2 regions of the Paenibacillus sp. lzh-N1 genome follow, and region 1 is predicted to be linked to the other one. Evidence: riboswitches for the same ligand, from Rfam matches in the RefSeq annotation. Region 1 holds a riboswitch; the other holds the start of a gene.

Region 1 (12,563 bases):
CTTTTTAAAACGGAGACATTTGAAGGAGTGACGACTGAAATGTTGTAGACCTTGTATACGTATTTTTCACCCCGAGTGTGAATTAGAATCTGATCTCCGATTTTCACCTCATTAAGCCGGTTAAATAAACGTCCAGTTGTTCGTGAGCGATGAGCGGCTATGGCAGCATTCCCCACCTGGCCGAGTGTCGCAGTTTCCGACATATGTACGGCTGCATATCTCATATGCTGTTGGGTTGCACCTTCGAGTAGAGGAAGTTCCAGCCCGATACGATCAATCTGGATTGTAGCGATTGGGGCTTGCTCTGAAGCCGACGATGGGGGAGTGGCTTGTGACAATTGTGGCCCATCCGCTGCTGCAGTATTTGTCAGCCAATTGGACAAATCTGTATAGCCTTTCATCATTTCGGGAGTCAGTGTCGATGTATCTGTATTTGATAATGATTCAGCTTCCTGTAATAGCTCTTTTTGCTTTTGATCTTCCAACCATTCATTAGCGGTAGGAAATAACATGATGATGATTCCTAATATGATGCTCACGTATGCCAGCTTACGCAATTGAAAAGCCTCCTAATACAGTAATCCATAGATCGGACATGTAAAATAATTCCCCTTCTCGCTGAAATGATGAGTTGAGAAGGGGATTTTTGATTATAAAATGTTATTTATTTTTTATGCGTTCGTCTATAACCCAGATAGGCCCCCAGAAGAATTAAGAACATGCCACTTACATAGAAGGGAGCAGGACTGTTTTCTCCTGTCTTTGGCAATGTATCCACCTTGGGTGTATGACCCGGATCACTTGGATTCTCTGGTTTTTCTGCGGGTAGGCGGATTACACCCTTAGGTACTGGGTCTTCTTCAATCTTCACGGGCGGAGAAGGCTCCTGGTGAGGATCGGCTTCCGGTGTCTCAGGTTGCACCCCTGGTTCAGCGGATGGTTGCGCCTCTGGTTCTACAGGTGGCTGTTCAATAACCGGAACGCCCAACGGAACATCCTCATCCTCAATAATTTTCGGCTCTTCGGTTGTTACGGGCGTAACAGGCGTCGCCGGAGGTTCAGTTATTTCAGGGTCCTTATCATGTTTTTTGCCTGAGCCCGGACTCGTAGGTGTACCCGGATCGGTAGGCGTACCTGGGTTTGTAGGCGTACCTGGATCAGTAGGTGTACCCGGACCCGGATCAACAGGAGTGTCTTTTTTGTTGGTGATTACGATTTGTTTAATGCCTGAACTTTGTTTGATAGTTGTATCTATTTTGATTTCTGTTTTTGGCGCTGTTATTTTGTAGCCTTCAGGAGCAGTAAGCTCCTCCAGGATGTAGTCATCATAACTCAATGAAGAAAATACGATTTTCCCGTCCAAATTGGTAGTTTGGACAAGAGGTGCTCTTTTCTGATTCTTGTCATAGAGTGCAAAACGTGCCCCGGATAGAACCTTATTGTGATCGTCCTCATCAACTTTGGTAATCTCCAGACTTCCCGTAACTCCTCCTCCTGATCCTGAACCAGAGGATGTGCGCACGGTAATTTCCTTACTTGTTTCCCTGATTTCGGTGGTCAAACGGTCGCCCTCGAAATTAACCTTATTGCTCACTTTTGCCTTGTCTTCAGCTTGAAGAAAGGATTGATATTGCAAAATATAACCTGATGATATAGCCTTCGCAAAGGCAAGCTCAAAGGATTGCTGACCTTGAGCAGTCGTTGTTATTTTTAGCTTATAATCCTGATCCTTGACTAACTCAGTGTCCCTAACAGCTTCTCCGTTGGCAGACACTTTGGTGGAGTATAGATGAAAGGAATCTTCAATCAGAATTTGATTATTGCTGGGCGTATCCACGATCTTCGCGTTGGAGACATGGGATTGCCCTTCATTGATATGGATGTTCCAGTCGATTTTATTTCCATTCTGAGCACCGGACTTTGTCACGTATTCTCCACCGTGGGGCACAGTCACTTTGGCAGTCCATTCCGAATCTACATTTTTTCCATCCATAAGCAGAGCGTTATTGTTAATCTCTTTATCAATAAGCTCTCCTTCCAATGTTGTTTGGAAAGTAACCCAGTAAGGAGAGTTGATGGACTGGTTAAACTGGATGCTCAGCTCGTTGTTGTTAGCGGCGGAAGGTAAAACCAGGGTATATTGGCTCGAAGGCACTTCGCCCCCTTTTTGTACGCCATTCCACCACCCGAGCAGGGTCATATCGTACACTTTAACTGAATTTGGGACCAGTTTTTGCCCTTGTAACAAGGTATCCCTAATTTCAGCATGATTCAGAGTTTTGCGGTTATAGTTGGCCTTAATGTCCCATGTAATTTGCTTGGAGCTGGCATTGTAACTACCTGACTTCGCCCCATTTTGCTGGGTCATATTGTCCGGCCATAATCGAGCTTCGGCCTCAGCAGTTTGTGTTGTTCCGTTGTATAACCAAGTGATAGAGGCTTTATTCCAAAAGTCCGGCTTGGTTTTGTCGATTTTCCATTCATTGTTAAAGGTAGTTGTGTAGTTAATGGTGTACGTGTCTTGAATCTTTTTATGAAAACGTATAGTGAACCCTTTTTTGTAATCCAGCGTAAGAGGGATCAGTTCGTAGTCTGTCGGTGATGTTAGTGTTGTTTTTCCGTCCGCGCTTTGGATCTTCAATGTGTTCGGCAATAAGGCCAGACCGCCATTCGGAAAGGCATCGTCGATAACGATTTGATCCATTGTATACTTATCCGCATTAATAGAAATGACCCAAGGAATTGTTTTGGTGTTATAGTTCGGTTCCTTATAGCCTTTGGTGATAATTATACTTTTCAGTTCGGTGGTTGTTTCTTTTGTTACCCCATCAGAAGTTACACTGTTCGTTATTTTACTATTTTTAACTACACGATCTATAGCCTTTGTTTGATAACGGATGGTATATGAGGCTTCAATATCCGTATTGAAAAGCAGATTGAAACCATTGGTACCATGATCGTCAGTAACTGGAGTGACGCTGTATTGGGATGCAGGGAGCTCATCCTGTGTATCCCCTTTATACACTTTAAGTGAATTTATGATGAGTTGTTGGCTGTTATTAAAACGGTCACTTAACGCGGCTTGAGCTGCGGGAATTTTTTTGTTGGCAAAATTATATTTGATTGCCCATGAGATCGTTTGTGTGACTGGGTCGTATTTCTCCACTTTTTTGCTTAAAAAATCCCCGCGTTGAACAGTGACTGTAGCTGTTGCGGACGTATCTCTCACATCGTCCCCTGAAAAAGTGGCTGTGTTGGAGAAACGAGTATCCTCGCTTGTTATGTTTGTGGAGTATTGAATTCGGTAGGCGCTGTTAATACTCTCCTCGTTAAAACGGATTCTGAAGCCCGGCACAACCGGATCAGCCTCTACTGTATACTTATCTGAGCTAACAGTGTCCCCCAGCACGGTGGTTCCGTTCACATTAATTTGTAAATGGTTTACCCGGATGGAGTCCTTGACTAGTTCTAGTCCTTGGGGAGTTGGGTCGGTTACTACAGCGTGTTTGATAGGATCCAAGTGTTTATTTACGTTAACTGTCCAATGAATTTGGTCTTTTCCATCAAACTTTCCTTGTTTCTCCATTGTAGGGCCAGCTGCAGGCTTAATATTTACGATAGCCGTTTGCTCGCCGCCTTTGATCGGGATCGCAATAATAACTTGTGTACTGCCTTTTTCTATTTGTGTGCTAAATTCAGTTTTGATCTCTAGCTTACCGCTGACATTAGAGTGGCTTTCTACGTAATCATTAAATGTCATAACCACTTTACCTTGACGGTCTACGGTAAAATGACCTACTTCTCCATCTGTATTCGTCAAAGGAGACGTAATATCTGTGTAAATTTGGAATTGCTCAGGTAATTGAAAGGTAAAGGTGTCTCCAGCTTTATACGTATGGTTCGGCAGTTCCCATTCATAGCCTAAATGGATGGCGGAACCAATATCAATACGGCTATCGGGATTATACACTGCATCAATAACACTTCCAGTAGAATCTGTAAGGGTTAGCTTGGTTAAAATACTTTCTTGAGTTGCCCTAACTTCAGAAGTTGAGCCAGCAGTTGGTTCAGGGACTGGAGCCGGGACAGCAGGTGGGATGTTAATTGGCTCTGAGGGCATTGGATAAACATCGTTAGTCACACTCTGAACCGGATCGGTTCCTGGGGTCACTGGCAGAGTAGAGTCGGGATTTTGTGCATAAGCTTGTGTTGTGCTGAACAAACACTGCAAAAAGAGCAATAGCGCAACCGTTGCTGTATTCCATTTTTTTCTCATACGGTAAACAAATCTCCTATTCTTAAAATACTCTTATTTAACGGCTAATGGTTATTCCTTCGAGGTCGAGAGAACTGTATTTATATATTCATCATTCATTCATATGATGCTATGTTAGCCGCATTAATTACTTGTTCAGAATTTATGAAAATTCATGTTCGGGGATGAACCTCCTCCTTTTGTCTCGAAATTAGATAATGGTTGGAAATCTCATTGTCTTCCTGGACTAGAATACATGCCACATCTCAACAATTTCTCAACAAGGATAGAAAAAGAGCCTTGATCATGTGATCAAGGCTCTTCAAGAAATATAGTTCTATTTTTCATTTTTTAATAAATATGAATTTAAAACATTGATATTAATATTGCTTTGTTTTAATGTATTTGGAGGGATCTTTGACCATTTCGAATTTCTGTTTACCCATATACAGTGCTGCATCTACTGTAGTGTCTACGACCACCCACTGATTATCGATGTAGACCTCATTCCAGGCATGATAAGCGTCCACGTAGGAAGATTTGCCCATAACCAGCTTGGTTGGTACATCTACACTTCGTAACATAGCAGCCATCAGTGAAGCATAACCATAACAAATATCTTTTTGAGAGCTTAACGTATGATCAATTTGTGGCAGATAGTCAGTCGTTAAGGCAAAGGCCTGATTGGAGTCATACTTGATATGACTAATTACGTAGTCATAGATTTTTTGCAGCTTCTCGCGATCGGTTGTTGCACCTTGGGTTAACTCACGGGCTTTTTGAATCGCTTGATTAGTACTACTCCAGTTAATATTTTGAACGGAATTAAGATACACCGTCTTGCTATCGTTTAGCTTTAACTCGATCGTATCTTGTCCTATCACTTTATATTGATTACCACTAAGCTGTTCCAAAATACTGATGTTATAGTTCCCATTACCCATTTGGAGAGGAAATACTTCTTCGGATTTCCCGGGTGTTAGATTATAAGAGTATTTTTGTGCATCTTTGGTAACCAAAATCTTGGTTTTAACGTTAGGTTTAACAGGGTAGCGCACACTGACCGTCCCATGATTTACATTGTTTTGATCCAACCATGCAACACTATCAGCAGCGTAAATTGTCGAATTTAAGAGTATTGCGGACAGCATGAAAAATAGGAGAAGTGTAGAAAATATCATTTTCCCCATAAAAAACTTCCTTTCGGTGGCCAGGCTGCCATCATCAATAGAAGGCCCTATAGCTTTGCGTCCCTGCCTTTCGACAGGTTTGCCATTTCGTATAAAGTTTTCGGGAAAAAAAGCACGACAAAAAGCCACTTCAACCGGTAGCTGGCTGCCATCATACAGAAGGCCCTGTAGCTTTGCGTCCTTGCCTTTCGACAAGTTTGCCATTTATCCTGAATAGCTTGTATTTTTATTCTATCAGTTAGGTACTCTATTAGGCAAGTTTAAATCTCAGATTTTCGCTATTTATCGACAAAGAAAGCTTGCAGATTATACATAAGACCTATTTTATACGGTTTCCCCATTTTTTGCGATAGGAATGAGGCGTTTCTCCAATGTGCTCTTTGAACAGATTGATAAAATGACTTGTGTTGGGAATGCCCACATATTGTGCGATATCCACAATAGCTACATCACTAGTTTTAAGCCAGCTTTGAGCAGCCGTGATACGAACATTAATAAGATACTCAATAGGGGAAAAGCCAATCTGTTTTTTAAAGTTTTTAGCCAGGTTGAACTTGTTTAGACCAAACATTTCTGCTAGCGAATCCAGCGTGATCCGTTCGCAATAGGATTGATCCAGATATTGCTTTACCTTGCGCACCTCTGCCGTTCCATCTGAATTCGCATTGGGATTGGCGTAGGGGTGCTGTAAAATAATCGTTAACAAGTCAACGATTATCCTGGATGAGAGCAGTTCAGAGGATAAGCTTCGTTCTGGCTGTACATGTAATAAGGTACGCAGCTTGTCCAGTACTGTATTTGAATCCTTTAGTGAAATTACCGGCTTATTGTGTTTATCGAATTGTTCGTAGAAATGGTCAATAAGATTGCCATATAGATTCACACTAATAAACTCCCATGTCTTCTGACAGGAAGTTTTGTACTGTACATATTCTTCGCAATTAATAAAAAGCATATCATGAGGTTTCAATATATAATCCTTGCCCCGGTATTGTAATTCCCCTCTCCCGGACAGAGTAAAAAGGAGCAAAAAAGAGGTGAGCTTTTGCCGTTCCATTACATAAGCATCTGTTTTGAAATAGCCTATTTCCTGTATATAAAAGAGGGATTTTTTAGCAAAAGCAGAGGGTGTACATATAATTGCAACTGGATCATCGCTCCAGACATACTGGGCATTTTTTTGGTTTGTTGTCATATCCAATTCCTTTACAAAAGAACAATTTTAGTAAGACAATTGTAGTTTGTTTCATGAATATCCTTTTAGAACCGGAGTTCCCATTTACAAAGGTTATTTTATCACATTAAAGTATATTCATGTATCGATTTGGGGTTATACATCATATAACAAAATTAACCAGAAGACACCTATTTGAAAAGGATAAGGTCATTCTGGAATTTATTCCTTAAATTGATGGAATAAAGAATGAGGTTGGAAATAATTAATTTCCTCAATGAATATATCGTAATCTTGCAATTCCACTTTTTGAGGCATTTATCCTTTAGGTTGCAAGAAAAATGGGACCATAATTCGACAAAATGATTCAAAGGGCTCATTTTGTTAGAAAATAGTTGTAACTTAATTGTTGTGATTTTGTTCACGAAAATGTATGGATAAGTGTGGTTATGCGAACTCAATTTAAGCTAATGTGCAAATTTTAAATATCATGCAATTTGTTGACAATAGAGTATGGTTACCTTTGGTATCTGCACAGGCAATGATATGATGGTACTACAGATGTAATGAAACAAATTTTACAGTTAGTTTGGAGGACTACATGATGGGAAAAACAAAAAACACAAAAACCGCAGCAGCTTGGTCACTTGTTATGATGGGAGCGGGCTTTGCTGCTACGTTACCTTTTCAACAATTTGGCTGGGCCCGTCTTTTGGCCGGATCTTTTGAAGCCGGACTTGTAGGAGGGTTGGCAGACTGGTTTGCCGTAACCGCGTTATTCCGTCATCCGCTGGGCATTCCGATTCCACACACAGCGCTTCTCCCTAAAAATCGGGGAAAGCTGACCGATGCCTTGGTTAACACGGTCGAGAATAATTTGCTTCATAAAGAAAGTATTGCATCTAAAATTGCCGAGATTAGATTGGCAGAGCTGGTGCTGAAAAGTGTGGAAAAAGGAATACGTACGCCCGAAGCGGTTACTTTTATAGATGTTCTTGCCAAGCAACTTGTCCGTTCGATTCCGCTGGCAGAGCTGGCCCCGGCCATCGCAACCGGGGTTAAGCGACAGGCGACTGAATTCGATATAGGACCATTGCTAGAGGTGCTCGCCCGGCAAGCTGGCGAGCGAAAGTATGACCAACGGGCGTTGGATTATGCGCTGGAGCAGACGGAGTCCTGGCTACTGCGGTCAGACACCGGGGTTACGCTAGGCACCTTGGGGATGCAGGCTGTTAGCGGCTTGCAGGTCAGCGGGCTTATGCAGTTTGCCCTGAACGCTTTCCTTGGCTATTTGAATGAGGAGCGTATGGGCGAGATGATTCGTCACTTTTTGCTGGACCGCGTAGCGGAGCTTCGAGACGAAGGACATCCGCGTCGTCAGGCCGTCCTGGATGGGTTCAACACACAGTTGATTCATCTGGCAGCCAAAGATACGGTCAGGGAGGGGCTGAATCACTGGAAAAACACCTTTATTGATTCTTGGGAAGGTGATGCAGCTATATCCGATAAGCTCGAAGAGCTTCGTCGTAATCTGCTGGATTACATGGAAGATGCCAGTTATGTAACGGCGTACATTGTACCTTTGCTGGATCAAATGCTGTCTGATTTATGGAGAAATACGGAGCTGCTGGACAAGATCAATTCGTGGATCGTAGCAGGTGTTACCGGAGTAGTGGAAGCAAACCATAGCCAAATTGGTAATCTGGTTCGAGAAAATGTAAATCGAATGGATGATGCCTCACTGATCGCTTTAATGGAGGACAAGCTGGGGCAGGATTTACAATGGATTCGGATTAACGGTGCGCTTACAGGTTTTCTGATTGGAATTGTGCTTACTGGGGTTCGTATGTTGCTTGAGTAGCACGGACAATCTGAGCTAAGGAACGATAAATGAAATTTGTGTAGATAAGGTTGTGAAACTATGAGGATTGGTCACCATCCAATGCTGCTGGTTCAGATGAGAGCCCGGCAACGGTACGTTGATATATGGTGCCGGATCACCAGTAGATGAATAAGCGGAACTTTTTTTTAATTACGCTGTCATTCCTGATCGTGATTATCGGCTTGCGTTTGTTGTGGTTTGATTATTACCACAATCAGGATTATCCCCGGGCCAAGGCGGGAATTCTGGATCTGAGGGGCTTGAATCTGCAGGAGATAAAGACCCTGCCATTAAATGGGGAGTGGGAGTTTTATCCTGGGACTTTATCCTCTCCTGCCGAACTGAAATCCTTACTTATGCAGAAGCAGCGCCAGACCATTCAGGTACCAGGACTATGGAGTGAGTCGGTATCTCCTGTAGATCATAAGGCATATGGCGTTGGAACCTATCGGCTGCTTATTTTGAGTGACAGGTCGGAGGACACTCTATACGGACTTCGGATTGGAAAGATCAGTACGGCATCCAACATATTTGTGAACGGTCGTTTAATTAGTCATAGTGGTCAGGTCTCTAGCAAGGTCGAACAGCATATAGGATCAACTGTTCCATTCTCTGCCATGTTTGATGCGAACAGGCAGGCCATTGAGATTGTCATCCAAGTATCCAATTTTGATTTCTCTGCTAGTGGAGGAATTATGAAGCCTATCATTTTTGGAAGCGCGGATGCTGTGAATAGCCGAACCAACTTCACGATCGCAATGCAAATTATGGTATGTATTATTTTGCTGCTTCACGGGTTATATATAGTCGTTATATTTTTTATGAATCCACAAAAGAAGGCGCTTCTGTATTTTGCGGGAATTGTAATCTGCACGGTATTATCCATCCTGACAGACGATGACAAGCTTTTATTGGACTGGTTCCCCATTAATCTGGGTCTTTCGTTAAAGATAACCACCCTTTCCTACATTGGAATAGGCATGTGTGTACTGAAGCTGGCGCAGTCTCTGTTGGTTCGATCCCGAATCATTCAGATTGTTTTTATAGGCCACTGTTGTTTTGCGATTTTGGTGTTACTTGCACCTGCATCCAGCCTGTATGCATTTCTTATGGTTCTTATCGCATTACCGGCTATTACTCTATGTGCTACAGTTCCCTCCCTTGCTTTTCTTAGAACATTCAGAGGGCAAAAAGAGGCTATTTTTCTGTTGCTAGCATCCATTAGCATCGCATCCAGCATGCTGTGGGGCATTTTCAAGACGAATGACCTCCCCTATTACCCTTGGGATATTGTGCTGGCTTTTGTGGCATTTGCATCCTATTGGTTCAAACGATTTTTTAATACGAATGCTGAACTGAGAAGGCTGTCGGACAGATTGCAGCGCGCTGATCAGGTGAAAAATGAATTTTTAGCCAACACCTCTCATGAGCTGCGAAATCCACTGCATGGGATGATCAATATAGCACAGACTGTGCTGGAGAACCGGGGCGGCGCCCTGGATGAACCCAACAGGAGAAACATGCAATTGCTTGTTACGGTCGGCCGCCGTATGTCCTTATTATTGAATGATTTGCTGGATGTTACACGTCTACGTGAAAAGGATATTATTCTGGAAAAAAGAAGCCTGAAGCCCAAGGCTGTAGCCTCGGGTGTATTGGATATGCTTCAATTCATGACAGATGGGAAACCTTTAAACATGGTAGTTAACATCCCTGCTGATTTTCCGAATGTATTAGCGGATGAAAACCGAGTAATCCAAATCCTGTTCAATCTCCTTCACAATGCTGTTAAACATACTGCTGAGGGGACTATTTCCGTTCACGCACACATCCAAGGCGAAATGGCCAGTATTCAGGTGCGTGACACTGGCGTTGGGATAGATGAGGAGACGCAAAAGCGAATATTTCGTCCATATGAACAAGGAAATTCTCATTTGACGGTTATTGGGGATGGGCTTGGACTTGGGTTGAGTATCAGCAAGCAATTGGTGGAGCTTCATGGAGGATCTTTGAGTGTAAGTTCTGAACTTGGTCAAGGCTCAACCTTTTCTTTCACACTACCGCTCGATCCCTCACCTACCCCAGACGAATCACGAGATAACGAGCAGGTATGTATGGATGAAGAAGCAGATACTAATTTTATAGCTCTACAGAACGAAGCTGTGATGCAAGTTGCAGCAGGCTCTGCACGATCTGCCATACTCGCAGTAGATGATGATCCGGTCAATTTAAGGGTGTTAGAGGGCATTCTCGCCTCGGAGTCGGAGCCTTACGACCTTGTCACTGTAACCAGTGCCCAGGATGCCTTGCATAGGCTGGATCATCGGGAATGGGATTTAATAATAGCCGATGTCATGATGCCCCAAATGTCGGGTTATGAGTTAACTCGGCGTGTGAGGGAATACTTTAGCATTTCCGAGCTGCCTGTGTTGCTGTTGACTGCACGTAGTCAGCAGGAGGACTTATATACGGGATTTCTTGCAGGGGCCAACGATTATATTATGAAGCCTGTGGATTCCATGGAATTGAAATCAAGGGTCCGTGCCTTGACTGATGTTAAAAAGTCCGCAAGGGAGAGGCTTTGGATGGAGGCTGCGTGGTTACAGGCACAAATCAAACCTCATTTTTTGTTTAACACCTTGAATACCATTGCATCTTTAAGTCATGTGGATCACACCAGAATGGTGAATCTTATTGAGGAATTCGGCAAATATTTAAGATCAAGCTTTAACCCTCAAAATCTGGATAGAGTCGTATCACTGGAATATGAGCTTGCTCTCCTGAAATCTTATCTTTATATAGAGAAGGAACGCTTTGGCAATAGACTAGATATTGTATGGGAAGTAGACGAACAGATAAACTTGCTATTGCCACCGTTATCGATTCAGCCACTTGCAGAAAATGCAATCAGGCATGGTATCATGAATCGGATAGATGGAGGAACATTGTGTATTCGTATTCAGCAGCGGGAGGATGGAACAGAAATAGCGATCATTGATGATGGTGTGGGCATGAGTCAAGAGGAACTGGACCGTCTGCTGAGTCCTCATCAAGAACAGGATAGCGGGATTGGATTACGGAATACAGATCGACGTTTGAAGCAAGTATACGGTAAAGGATTATCTATTAGCAGTCTTCCCAACCAGGGTACAACGGTAAGCTTCCATGTTCCCCAGGTACAAAGACAAGAAATATAATATCTCTGTCCCGTAGGTCCTCTATACAGAACGAGGCGAAGTAAGTGACACTTCTAATGGGGACTCTACGGGTACGGAGAATGATTCCCAGTCGTGAAATTAGGCATGAGCCATTTGCCACTCTTTAAACCAATTTGTAATTTGTTCATTGGGCTTCTCATGAAGCTCTTCCCATAAGACGGATGATAATAAATCATACCATTTGATCACTAAGCTATTTTTATTCATCTCAGCATAGGTCTTCATTAATCCCCAGTAGGCTTCCTCTTCTTGGGGGTGACGACTACAGATGCCCTCATAAATAGAGATCGCCTCTTCAGGCTGGGAGTTCCCTCTATACCATTCTGCCATTTTTAATGATATGGATAACCACATTTTATGCAGCCTTTGGCGTTCACTTTCAACCCACCAAAAATCATATTCCTGTAAATAGTCCCCTTTGTAAAGTTCCATCATTTTTACATAATATGGGATTGATTCCTTGTTCATCTGTGGAGCGGATGCCAGGAGAGACTCCCATCTTTCTGTATCTAACAGAACGTTTTGCGTGTGCAAAATATAACCGCCATTAGTATTGGAAATCTCTAAAAAGGAATGATACGGCGCTATCGTTTTTCTAATGTAATAAGCGGCTGTATATAAAAGAGAGTAGGCCTTATCTTCTTCATATTCTGGCCATAGTAATTCAATCAAGGCTGATTTGCGAACCCATTGGTCATGATTCTGGAGCAAGTACAAAAACAACTCCTGGGTCTTTTTAGTCCTCCACTGAATAACAGTGGGTTGCTGATCCGGTAATGTGAAGACGACATATTGAAAAACCTGTAACTGGAGAACAGAAGGCTGATTCTCAGGCATGGAGGTA
Region 2 (12,563 bases), 860 kb from region 1:
ACAACAATAAAATGATTTTGACGGTGGAACCGAGGACAAAGGCGGTATTCTTGGCAACAACCGTATATTTGGACAACATCTGCGCACGAAACCAGTAGTCGATAATATCAAACAACTGAAAGACCGAGGCCGTAGCCAGAATCAGATTAATTAACCGTACTGAGCTGTCTTCTGGTCTGAGCAGTGAAATAAAGGAATAGGACAGTACAATGGCTACCAAAGTACCTAACAACTTCAGCAGAACCGCCGTACCCAATAGCTCGTGCTCATCCTTAGGGTGTTTGACAAGATCGCGTACTAATATGGAATCAAAGCCAAGGGTCGTGAAAATCAGGAACATCCCGAAAAAGGATTCCGCATAATTCCATTTTCCCAGTTCCTCTGGTCCCAACACTCTCGCCATGATGATGCTAACCGCCAGCCCGAACACCATGCGAATCATTTTGTCACCGAACAGCCAGGATGTATTCACCAGCAAGCTTCTGCGCGGTTTGGCACGTTTCTTGACTAATGTCATATGTTCTACTCCATCTTGAAAAATGACCTTAAGCATTGCTTTATGATCTGTTGAGCTGTCATACAGCTGAAATCATGTACAACGAAGAGACCCCCCGGCCAGGCGGGTGGCCTCTCCACCTCTTACACGACGACAGAAGCTTCGACTGCAGCCTGCCTTTTTACACGCTCCAAGTCTGCATCCACCATCATACGAACAAGCTGCTCGAAGCCGACTTCCAATCGCCAGCCCAGCTTTTCCTTCGCCTTGGCACAATCGCCAAGCAATAGATCTACCTCTGCCGGTCGAACAAATTGCGGATCAATCACGACGTAATCCTCGTAATTTAAACCTACATGAGAAAAAGCAATTTGCAGCAGTTCACGCACAGAATGCATTTCTCCCGTGGAAATCACGTAATCATCTGGTCGATCCTGCTGAAGCATCAGCCACATCGCCTTTACATAATCCCCTGCAAAACCCCAGTCTCGCAGGGAATCCAAATTCCCCATACGCAGCTCCTGCTGCAATCCCAGCTTGATACGAGCTACTGCATCCGACACTTTGCGTGTTACAAACTCCAACCCTCGGCGGGGCGATTCGTGATTGAACAAAATACCGGAGCAAGCAAACATATCAAAGCTTTCGCGGTAGTTGACTGTAATCCAATGGCCGTACACCTTGGCGACACCATAAGGACTACGTGGGTAAAACGGGGTCATTTCTGTCTGCGGCGTCTCCAGTACCTTACCGAACATCTCGCTACTTGAAGCCTGATAAAAGCGCGCCTCCGGCTTGGCAATTCGAACCGCCTCCAGCATATTGGTGACAGATAATGCTGTAATTTGCCCTGTAGCCAAGGGCTGCGGCCATGAGGCCGCTACAAAGGATTGAGCAGCCAAGTTGTAGACTTCATCCGGGTTGGACTGACGGACGGCTTCGATCAGCGAAGCCAGATCGGTCATATCACCAGAAAGCCAGTGAATGTCATTCTGGATATGCGCTACATTTTCAAAGTTCGGTGTGCTGGTTCGTCTGCGCACCCCGTACACCTCATAATCCTTGGACAGCAGCAACTCAGCCAGATAAGACCCATCTTGTCCGGTAATCCCAGTGATCAGCGCTTTTTTCATTCCAATTCCCCCACCGTTATTTATTGTTCAACCAGATCCAGACTTTGAAATGCCTGGTATACAGACCTTAATCCTTCTTCTAGTGAAATACGCGCCGACCAGCCCAGCCCGGAAATCCGAGATACATCTACCAACTTGCGCGGCGTTCCGTCAGGAACGGAAGTATTAAAAGTAATTTCGCCCTCATAGCCGACTACATTTTTGACTCGTTCAGCTAGCTCACGGATGGAAATATCCTCACCCACACCAATATTTACAATCTCATTTCCCTCATAGTTATTCATCAGGAATAGACAGGCATCAGCCAAATCATCCGAATGAAGAAATTCTCGCCGAGGCGTACCGGAGCCCCATACTTCTACAGTCGGAGATTGATTCAGCTTAGCCTCATGAAACTTGCGGATCAGCGCAGGTAGCACATGAGAGGTTTGGAGATCAAAATTGTCGCCCGGACCATATAAATTCGTAGGCATCACCGAAATAAAACGGGTTCCATACTGACGGTTGTAGGACTGACACATTGTGATCCCGGCAATTTTAGCAACCGCATAGGCCTCGTTGGTAGGCTCAAGCTCACCTGTAAGCAGATATTCTTCTCGCAACGGCTGCGGAGCAAATTTGGGATAGATACATGTAGAGCCTAGGAATAACAGCTTGCTTACATTCTTCCGGTATGTCGCATCAATCACATTTGTTTGTATAAGCAGATTGTCACGGATAAAATCAGCCGGATATTCGTTATTGGCCAAAATCCCGCCCACCTTGGCTGCTGCCAGAAATACATAATCCACGGGCTCTGTATCAAAAAAATGATCTACGGCCTCTTTATTGCGCAGATCCAGTTCACGGCTTGTGCGAGTAATAATATGACGATATCCCGCTTTCTGAAGCGCTCGGACAATAGCGGAACCTACCAGTCCATTGTGCCCTGCTACATAAATGTTGGAATGAAGCTCCATCCTTCTCTCCTACCCCTCTTTGTTAAAATGACTTTAATATGCATCCTTGGAGCCCAGCAGCACACGGAATGTTTTCAGCATGATGATCATATCCGTGCGAAAACTGCGTCTAGATATGTACTCCAAATCCAGTTCTACCATCTGGTCAAAGCTTAGATGATTACGACCGCTGATCTGCCATAGTCCGGTGCAGCCCGGTGTGACCGTCAGACGCAGCTTATCCCTCATGGTGTAATCATGAACTTCTCTTGGCAATGGGGGTCTGGGTCCTACAAGGCTCATATGCCCACGCAGTACATTGAAGAGTTGCGGTAGTTCGTCGATGCTCGTTCTGCGAAGAAAGCGGCCCACACGGGTAATTCGGGGATCGTCCCGCATTTTGAACATCGCACCCTCAATTTCATTTTCCACCAGCAATGCAGACAATCTGGCCTCGGCATCAGACACCATGGAACGAAATTTGATCATGCGAAACGGTCGCTCATGTTTACCAATACGGATTTGATAAAATAATGCACTTCCTTTGGGGTCCTCCAGCTTGATCAACAAAATGACGAGCAGAAATACCGGGCACAGTACGATGATTCCAATAAAAGACAGTATAATGTCCATACTTCGCTTCACGAACGGATATACGCTCCATCCTTGTCGTCGTTCAAGCCCATGAGCGACCGAATATACATCCACTGACGCGCTCAGCACTTTGGCCTTGTTCGAGCGGGAAGAAGACACGTCTCATCACCTCACTCCTTATTGATAAATATTATTTATGCATTGTTAAAAGAATATTATATACTCTTATTTCCTCCGATTTATTCATGTCAGATTGCGTTCCTCCATACCACGCTCGGCGCGGCGCTTCACGTTATTGAGCACTACACCCAAAATGCGCGCCTTTACTCTTTCCAAATTTGCCTTCGCCTTCTTAACGACATCCTTTTTGACCTTCCCTGCCTGCACTACCAAGATGACACCATCACACATGGCACTTACAATGAGTCCATCCGGAAAAGACAGCAGGGGTGGCGTATCCATCAGAATCACATCATAATGTTCTTTGAGCTCAACTAGTAGAGCCTTCATTCTACGGGAACTGAGCATCTCGGACGGATTGGGTGGATTCGGTCCAGCCGTGATCGCATGCAGATGATCAATCCCGGTTTCCTGAACCACATCCTGCCATGTCTGTTGATTGGCAAGTACCCGTGTCAGCCCTGTATGATTGCGCAAACCAAACATATGATGCAAGGAGGACCGGCGCAAATCCATGTCCATAACCAGCACCTTTTTTCCTTCTTGTGCATAGGTTACAGCCAAATTGCTAATCGTGACTGTTCTGCCTTCACCCGCCTGAGCGGACGCCACCATCATCACCTCAATCGGCTCGTCTATAGAAGAAAACTGGATGTTAGTGCGGAGCATGCGGTACTCCTCCGACACGGAAGACTGAGCATGCAAGGATGTAACGAGCTGATTATTGATTAATTGCGGCATATTGTCCCTCACCTACCTGTTTAGGAGTTGTAGTAGAGCTGTCAGAGCGTCTATCTTCTTTTTTCATTTTTGTAATCAGGGATAGGGTAGGCAGACCGAGTTCTTTTTCAATATCTTCCTCATTTTTAAATGTATCATCCAATACCTCCAGCAAAAACGCCAAGCCTATTCCCAGCAATAAAGAAATGGCAAAAGCAATAAAAATCTGTATAGCGGGATTATTGTTCACGGGAACTGCTGGATCATTCAGGCTGGCTTCGCTTAGGATGGTGACATTGTCCATTTTCATGATAGAGGGGATTTGCCGTTTGAATACTTTGGCTACCGCATTGACGGTTTTCACAGCCTTCGTATACGATAAGTCGCGGACTGTAACATCCATGACCTGTGAATCACCTGCGGTGTTTACTCTTAATTTTTGCGCCAAAGCTGACGGAGTAACCTTAAGATCGGGGAAGCTGGCGACCACCTGATCCATAATCGCCGAGGAGATCATAATTTGCTTATAGGAGTTCGTTAAGGCTATGTTGGTTTGCACCACACTGTAATCGACGACACCTGCACGGTCCGGTCGTGGCGTCTGATTAATAATGAGCTTGGCGGTAGCTTCATAAACCTGCGGGGTAAAATATACATTTTTTATGCCTACTACAGTACACACCAGCAGTACAATGCTACCAATCAACCACATTCTTTTGCGGATCAAACGGATGTACTCTTTCAACTGCACAAGACCAGTCCTCCCTGCTTGACTTGTTTTCGATGAATAACGCTTGTACTGATCCTCTGCATGACGGGGAAAAGAACGATGCATGACCCTCTAATCTATAGTAAAATGTTGTATAATAGCGCATAGAAGGTCTAGCCAGCGAATAAGCACAAAATGCTCAATCATCGTTGGCCTCTTAAGGGTATATAAATGAAGATATCAGTGAAAACTATGAAATACAGATACGTTATGTAACTTACATAATTAATTTATGATACAAATTGTATCTTGTCAAGCGCAAAATTGCTTTTCTTACCTCTCTTAACCTTGCCTTCAGGAGGAAAAACAGATGAATTATGGAACCCGCATCGCTGAATTACGAGAACATAAGGGACTAAAACAAGAGGAATTAGCGCAATCCCTCGGAATTACGCGGGCGGCTCTTTCTCACTATGAAAAAAATAGACGCAAGCCAGACTTTGAGACCCTGACCAAGCTCGCTGATATTTTCGAGGTAACCATCGATTATTTGGTGGGACGTACGAGCCACCCGACAGCAATATTGGATTCAGATGTGAGGGAATTTGTGGATCAGCTTGAACTGTCCGACGAGGATATCCTGCAACGTTTTAACCTGACGATTGACGGACGCACCTTATCTGAGGAAGAAGCCAAACGTTTTATCGCGTTTGTTCGAATGGAACGAATGATGGAATAAGGAACGCGCCGCTGCTTGATGTTTTGCTCAAGTAGGACCAGTAGCTGAAAATTACACGCGCTTGTCTTTCCGGTACTTCGTTCTATCAGCATCGCCCTCCAGCCATTCTGGTGTCGTGATCCCACATTGGAGCAAAATGTTCCGGATGTCCAAGTGGATGGCTGCTTTGCCTGCTTTCCGTGCGTTGTCTCGAAGAAGAGGGCCATTCCCCCCTAATTCTGTTTCCTTGTTCATTCAGCACTAACCTCACTTTATTAGTCTTGGTCACCGGAAAGAAATTCCCTACAAACCACGTATGTATAGTCATGAACAAAACTATTATATATGAATACATACCTACAATGTTGTCGTCTTATGACGAGAATATAAAAGGATTTTCTTATTTTTTTCTCCATTATACGTAAAGTATTAGCAATTCAGAACGATTTACAAATAAAAAAGAACCTGTCAGGTCCTATTTTCTCCTGATAGGTTCTTTTTTGTTTTCTTTCGGAATGATGTTAGATATTCATGAGGTAAGGTCCTATATGCATTCCGGTGTAACTAAGCAACCTCGGCTGCCTGAGAAACCTGAGTACCTCCGGTCGCTCGAACTTTGTAGACGTAATGACTTCCAGCTTTTACGGTGCGGTCCGTATACGTGCTTCCTTCTACTTGCGAGGCAATCACCTGATAGGCACCGTCTGTACGGTCAGCACGCAGCACATCATAGGATGATATGCCTTTTGCTTGAAGCCAATTAATCTTTACCGCCCCATCCTGAATTGAGGCTGCTTTTACCTCTGTTGGGGCAGAGGCCGTGGTTTGATCTGTACTTTTTGGTTCCAAAATATATTGTACCGATTCGCCAGGACCCAGCTTTTCTTCAAAATCAAGGGCAGGAGAAGCCTTGAGCCCTGATATGGATCGCTGCGCCTGAGAGTAGGTGGAACCCGCTCCGAAACGTTCCCCCGTGTACAAGCCAGCTTTCGGCATCGTTACCCGCACACGAACGGTCTGCGTTGTGGATTCAAAATTCACTAGGTTCACCAGCAATTTGTTCGAGGTAGCGCCGCTACCTGCCAGTGGTTTAAGCTTGGATGTATCCACCGCGCGAACATAGACCATCTTATCCTTCGTCTCCTCTGGATTCAGTATGGTATAAGTCAGCGGTTTGCCATGTGTGGCATAGGCTAGACTTAAGCGTCTCATGATCTTAACTCGGGTGTCCTGCCCTTGTCCAAACGGATAAATTTCCGTGTTAGCCGGATTGTGGCTTTGCAGATCAAAGCCCGTTTTAAATAGCGTGTAATCCTTATAAAAAGCTGCATGCTGGATAAACATATCGGCAAACCCGATTTGCGAACGCATAATCCGATCGAATGCGGCTGCTTGTGGCTGACTAGCCCCGTAATCCGGATTATCTCGATGCGTATCGTTAGTGCCGAACTCCGTATTTAGCATTTTTTTCGCCAGTCCGTCGCTCGAACCACCAAAGGTTTTCAAATTCTGAACGAAGCTGCCCCCGCCCTCTTCATTATACGATTCACCGTAGGCATGTCCGTTGGTCAGGTCGGTGACTTCTTCCAGCTGTTTACGCTGCGCCGGGTCCCGTTCCCATCCATCCGGATCACCGCATTTTTGCGTACCTCCGGTTTGATTTTTGCACGCCTTGGTAGAGTATGTCGGCCAGTAGGCCCAACCCGGCGCTACGGTTTTGAGATGCGGTGCCAATTGCTTGCCTTCCGTATTCAACCACTTAGCCACAGCCAGGTCTACCGCCTTGGAACGGTTAAACAATCCAGGTTCGTTATCTACTTCATAATATTGAAGGTATGAACCGTATTTTTTTACATAATCACGCAACTTTTGCTTGGCCGTCTCTGGCAGAGTACCATCTTTTTGCAGCTTGATATCACCTGTGTATAGATACAAAGCAGACGATTGCATATTATACTGCTTTAACGTTTGATAGTAATCATCCACATCTGTGCATGCCTTGCCTACATTACTGGCACAAGTTACCCTCATGACGTTGCCACTATAAGCAATTCCCAGCCATTTGAGAACGTAAGGTAGATGCTTAACTGCACCCTGATCATAATAAAATTCTTTATTATTCACATTCGTACCAGTCAGTATATATTTCCCATGTACTGGTTCGGCCGCAGGGGAAGCTAACGTCTCCAAGCTCAAGTCATCCCAAGTCCACCACACATTTTTATCTTCTGCAGAGGAGCAGTATAGGCAGCGCGCTGTCTTTAGCTTGAGTACGTTAACACCGCTTTGCAATTGTTCTTTGGGGATATACAGCTCGTAGTTATTTTTGAAGTTATAGGTACTCCCAGTACCGGATACCCCGGCAATCTGAATAATTCCAGACAGCTGGTGATTTGAAAAGACAGCCATCTGCGGCACCGCTTTGCCCGCATCCAAAATCCGAACACGGAATATCATACCATTGGGAGGAACCTGATTCAGTTTATACTGAAGTGACAGTTCTGGATTCGTGGATGCATTCAAACCTGGAGGAATATCACCACTGCTGAGCAATACCGGAACTGTTGTACTCTCTGCTTCCGACAACGCCGAGAATGTTCCTTTAGCAGAGGATTCAGTAGAAGCTGCTGCTCCAGAAATTTCGATATTATCCCTACCGACCACTCCTTTAAATTCCGCTGAAGAGTCATCCCTCTGGCCCAGCTTCCATACTGGACTGGCCGCCGCTACCTTATCCGTCTGCAATTCTGCACTTTTTGAAGGCGTGTATATAAACCAAGCGATCATGGCTAGAGCTGCGACACCTAGTAATCCGGATAATACGACCGTATACCTATGGGTCAACCATTTTTTCATCATATGATACACCCTCTCTCCTCAAAATTTATGACCGGGAAAGAGTATCTATCAAGGAAGAAACAAAGCGTTTCCGGGAACCACCGCTTTCGCTTCATGCTGACTTTCCCACATCAGACGAGCCATCGCATCGCCTTTTTCATCATAGTATTCCACTTTTAGATCTACCATTTTACCTGCTTCCAAAGCAATACTGCCTTTACGCTCTGTCCAGCTTTGTTTGAACCAACTGTCAATCACCAGCTTGCCGTCTACCCATACGCGAATACCATCATCGGATATAGTTGTAAATGTATAGGTCTCGCTGTATTGTGGTTTGATTTTACCTGTCCAGCGAACCGAGAACTGGTCGGCATTTACCTTAGGATCAGCAGCAACGGCGCGCCAGTTATAATCCAGCTTGCTGTCTGTACGGATCAAAACAGGACTGCCGTTCACATTCATATTGTTAAAATATTCGCCCCGCAGCCCGTTCACATATACTACATCAGGAACAGAAGGAGGAGTCGGAGCTGGGGGTACGATTACTACTGGCGGAACCGGGATAGGCTCACTTTGTCCCTCATCCGGTAAAGTCGGCACATCTGCCCCAGGTTGTTGGATTTCTGCCAGCCCATTTTTCACATCATCCCGTGTCAAACTCCTCGAATCGTTCATATAATCCTGTATTTGATTGGTTGTGTTATTCTCAGTCAGCATCTTGCCCCAAGTCATGGAATACACCCATTTGGGCTGTGCCTGCAACACCTCAGAGCTAGGCATCTCACCATGCTCGCCAATGGCAATCGGCTTATTCCGTGCCAACCCGAGCAGTCCTTCATAATGACTTTGCTTAAAATCATTATTGTAGATGTCTACTGCCAAGATATCCACTTTGTCATCCCCCGGATATTTCGGGGTATACGGGACAGTATAGGAATTGGGAGCATTGGGACTCCACACCCACAGCAGATTGTTCAACTGATGCGTGTTTACAAAACGGTCGTACATGATATTCCATAGCTGATTGAAATTGTTTTTGTTTCCCCACCAGAACCAGTCACCATTCATTTCATGATAAGGTCTCCACAATACTGGAACCCCTGCATCACGAAGCTGCTTTAACGATACAGCGACCTTATCCAGATCGGCAATGAGGAGGTTATACTGCGTAGTGCCTGGTGTCACGTATTTATTGAACTCCGCCTGACTTACTTTCGCCTGCACATTGGCCCAAGTCAGTGGTCTACCCGGCAACGCTTCATGAAAAGTCATCGTCACAATGCCACCGGCTCTGCTCCAACGAATAGCGCTATCGACGACATTTTTACGTTGTGCTGCTTCTGTAGCGTCGGATTGACCAGAGATGGCTCCCATCTCATAGCCGTGCAGACCCACATACGCCTGGCTGATTTTTTGGACCTTGTTGCTTAATTCATCTGGACTTTCCAAATAATCATGCTGACCAGTGACTGTTTTCTTTCCAGAGATGCTGAGTAAATAATTGTATAGTTCACGGGCCTGAGTAGAAGCGTCCGAATTAACAGGTTGTAATGAAGCGGCATTCACCACAGACAGAGAATCACCAAAACCGACGGGAAACAAAGAAAAAAGCATAACAACGGGGAGTACATGACGTATCAGTCGATACAGAGGAATAAAATTGAATCTCACTTTAGCTCTTCCTTTCGGTAGCCAGGCTGCCATCCTTACGGGAAGGCCCTTTAGCTTTGCGTACCAGTCTTTCGACAGGGCTGCGTTTATCGTTGGAAGGAGTTTGGATTCCTTCTTACCCTAAGTATCGACTTTTTTTTACCAAAATTTAATAGGTCATGTTCATGAATTTACAGGTTTTCGCCCAATTTCGACAGTTTGGGCCATTATTTTTCATCAAATCTTCTTTTTTACGTTTTTACGCAAATAATTACGAGATAAATTGATGACGAGAAATTTCATTCCAATCCATACAAAAGCGTACAATATCCTCTTCAACCAACTCAGAGCCAGTCTGAACTTCAATCAAATCCACATCGGTTACAGCCAAAATGCTATGCTTCGTCCCTTCAGGGATGCGAACTACGTCACCGGCCTTCACTTTGTGCAGCTTCTCATTCAAAATAATTTCCGCTTCGCCGCTAATAATGGTCCAGATTTCACTTCGTTTGAAGTGAAGCTGGTAGCTGATATTTTTACCTTTGTGTACGCGGATTCGTTTGGTCAGTACCTCATTACCCTCGTCATACTTTACATAGTCTACAACCCGATACTGTCCCCAACGACGTTCTTCATACATTGGACGCTGATCATGAGCCTTGAGCACTTCCTTGATGCGTGGACTTTCTGCCTTATTGGTCACAAGAATGCCATCTGGGCTAGCGGCTACAATCAGATCATTCGTTCCAATGATCGCCACAGGAATGTCCAACTCATTAATAAGACTCGTATTGACGCAATCTTCCGTTACTACCCCTCTACCCACTTGCTGATGAGACATCTCTTCTGTGAGTGTATTCCAAGTTCCTAGATCCTTCCAAAAACCATCGTACGGAAGCACTACGATTTCTTTTTCCTTCTCGACTACTTCGTAGTCAAAGCTGATTTTTTCCAGAGACGCATATTGTTTTTGCATTTCTTCATAATTCAGCGGCAGGCCCTTGGATGCCAAAATATCCAGCAAATAGCTTAATTTGAATGCAAAAACCCCGCAGTTCCATAGAGCATTGCGTTCCATTAGACGCTCCGCCTGCTCCCGGTCGGGTTTCTCTTGAAAATGGCTCACTTCGCGGTAGCCTGTGCTACCTTGAGTGGCATCGTTTTTCGGAATAATATAACCGTATTTCTCTGAAGGATAGGAAGGGACAACCCCGATTAGTGCAAGCCTTCCTTCACTCTCCTGAAGTGTATGTTCGAGTTGGGCTACGGAAGCAAAGAAAGCATCCTCTACATAAGGATCTACAGGCAATATAGCTATAATTTCATCAGGCGAAACACCCGCAATGGAATATAGATAAGTCGCTGTCAGCGCAATCGCAGGAAAAGTATCTCTGCGTTCCGGCTCAACAATGATGCGCGTATTCGATCCGATTTGACTCTGGATCATTTCGACCTGCGCTCTCCCTGTCGCAATAAACGAGGATTCGGATAATCCGTTGTCTCCCAATTGTCTCCATACCCGCTGTACCATGGATTCCGAAATCCCTTCCGGGCTTTCCAGTACCTTCAAAAATTGTTTGGAACGGGAATCATTGGATAACGGCCATAATCTTTTACCGGAACCACCAGACAAAAGTACGAGCTTCATAAATCTCCACTTCCTCTCTATATTGGTTGGTGATCGAATGGGGCAAGGTTGAGTAGGCCGCTACGGGCTGGATTTGATCTTACGATCGCTGTTGGACCGGGATTCATTTGATTGTATAAAATCGTATCAAGGTTTGAATCCCGGTCCAAAGGCGAACGCTATCGCTTCTCCAGATTCAAATCCAACCCTTCGCTACTCAAATATGCATCATATCGATCATACCTTGTGGTGCAAAAGGCACGACCGGACATTATTAAGTCCGGTCAGCCTGTAAAAATCTCACGCTTTCGGCGCTTGCCCGCTGTGCTTGCAAGCTTCTAGTAATCGAGGTTTCGTAACGCCTTGCCAAGATTGCCTTCGTCGACTACCGCAATGGCGTCTTAATCGGAAGGAGCGGCTCAACTATGCCGCTCCTTCTGATACGCCCTTCTACTCCCATCCCATAAGGTGGGAGATTAAACATTGTGACTTGGTGCGGCAAAAGCAGCGGAGCGGGCAGAATTGTTCTGAAGAAGCGTCAGCGTTTGCCTTTATCCCCGGATTTTAACATTTGAATGTTTAATACAATCCAGAAAATCCGGGGGTAACAGCAATCGGAAGAACAATCTGCACGCGCAGCGCCTTCAGCGCCTCCCACATCACCACAGTCACTTTTTAATCTGTCACTTTTAAACTTCCACTTTATCTCTGTTCCACCCACTCATCCGCGGACGACCCACGGAGTAGTATTCCAGCCCAGAGCCTTGGATCTGTTCCTCGGTGAATACGTTGCGACCGTCAATCAGAACTGGCTTGTGTAGAATGGAGCCCAATTGCACGAGATCAACTTCTTTGAACTCTTCCCAATCCGTCAGCAGGCACACAGCATCGCTTCTTTCGGCGGCTTGCTGCGGGGAGGAGCACCATATAATATTCGGGTGATCTACGCGCTCCTTGAAT

The links. A riboswitch is a leader RNA that binds a small molecule or an ion and turns the genes downstream of it on or off. The one in region 1 is predicted to bind cyclic di-GMP.
Region 2: linked by a shared signal. The riboswitch ahead of C0638_RS01945 (glycosyl hydrolase) and the one ahead of C0638_RS05685 (transglutaminase-like domain-containing protein) in region 1 are both predicted to bind cyclic di-GMP.

Annotation. Positions count from the first base shown of each region.
Region 1 is NZ_CP025696.1:1,246,829-1,259,391, reverse strand. It holds gene C0638_RS05695 (class D sortase) at 1-557, opposite strand, end outside; gene C0638_RS05690 (LPXTG cell wall anchor domain-containing protein) at 665-4,276, opposite strand; gene C0638_RS05685 (transglutaminase-like domain-containing protein) at 4,636-5,445, opposite strand; cyclic di-GMP riboswitch class I at 5,458-5,539, opposite strand; cyclic di-GMP riboswitch class I at 5,579-5,657, opposite strand; gene C0638_RS05680 (helix-turn-helix transcriptional regulator) at 5,765-6,640, opposite strand; gene C0638_RS05675 (DUF445 domain-containing protein) at 7,224-8,480, shown strand; gene C0638_RS05670 (hybrid sensor histidine kinase/response regulator) at 8,627-11,698, shown strand; gene C0638_RS05665 (response regulator) at 11,798-12,563, opposite strand, start outside.
Region 2 is NZ_CP025696.1:386,910-399,472, forward strand. It holds gene C0638_RS01900 (flippase) at 1-517, opposite strand, end outside; gene gmd (GDP-mannose 4,6-dehydratase) at 640-1,629, opposite strand; gene C0638_RS01910 (GDP-L-fucose synthase family protein) at 1,650-2,588, opposite strand; gene C0638_RS01915 (sugar transferase) at 2,622-3,320, opposite strand; gene C0638_RS01920 (CpsD/CapB family tyrosine-protein kinase) at 3,405-4,082, opposite strand; gene C0638_RS01925 (YveK family protein) at 4,063-4,812, opposite strand; gene C0638_RS01930 (helix-turn-helix domain-containing protein) at 5,141-5,509, shown strand; gene C0638_RS01935 (hypothetical protein) at 5,561-5,743, opposite strand; gene C0638_RS01940 (hypothetical protein) at 6,053-8,347, opposite strand; gene C0638_RS01945 (glycosyl hydrolase) at 8,396-9,997, opposite strand; cyclic di-GMP riboswitch class I at 10,011-10,092, opposite strand; gene C0638_RS01950 (sugar phosphate nucleotidyltransferase) at 10,248-11,624, opposite strand; gene C0638_RS01955 (UDP-glucose dehydrogenase family protein) at 12,293-12,563, opposite strand, start outside.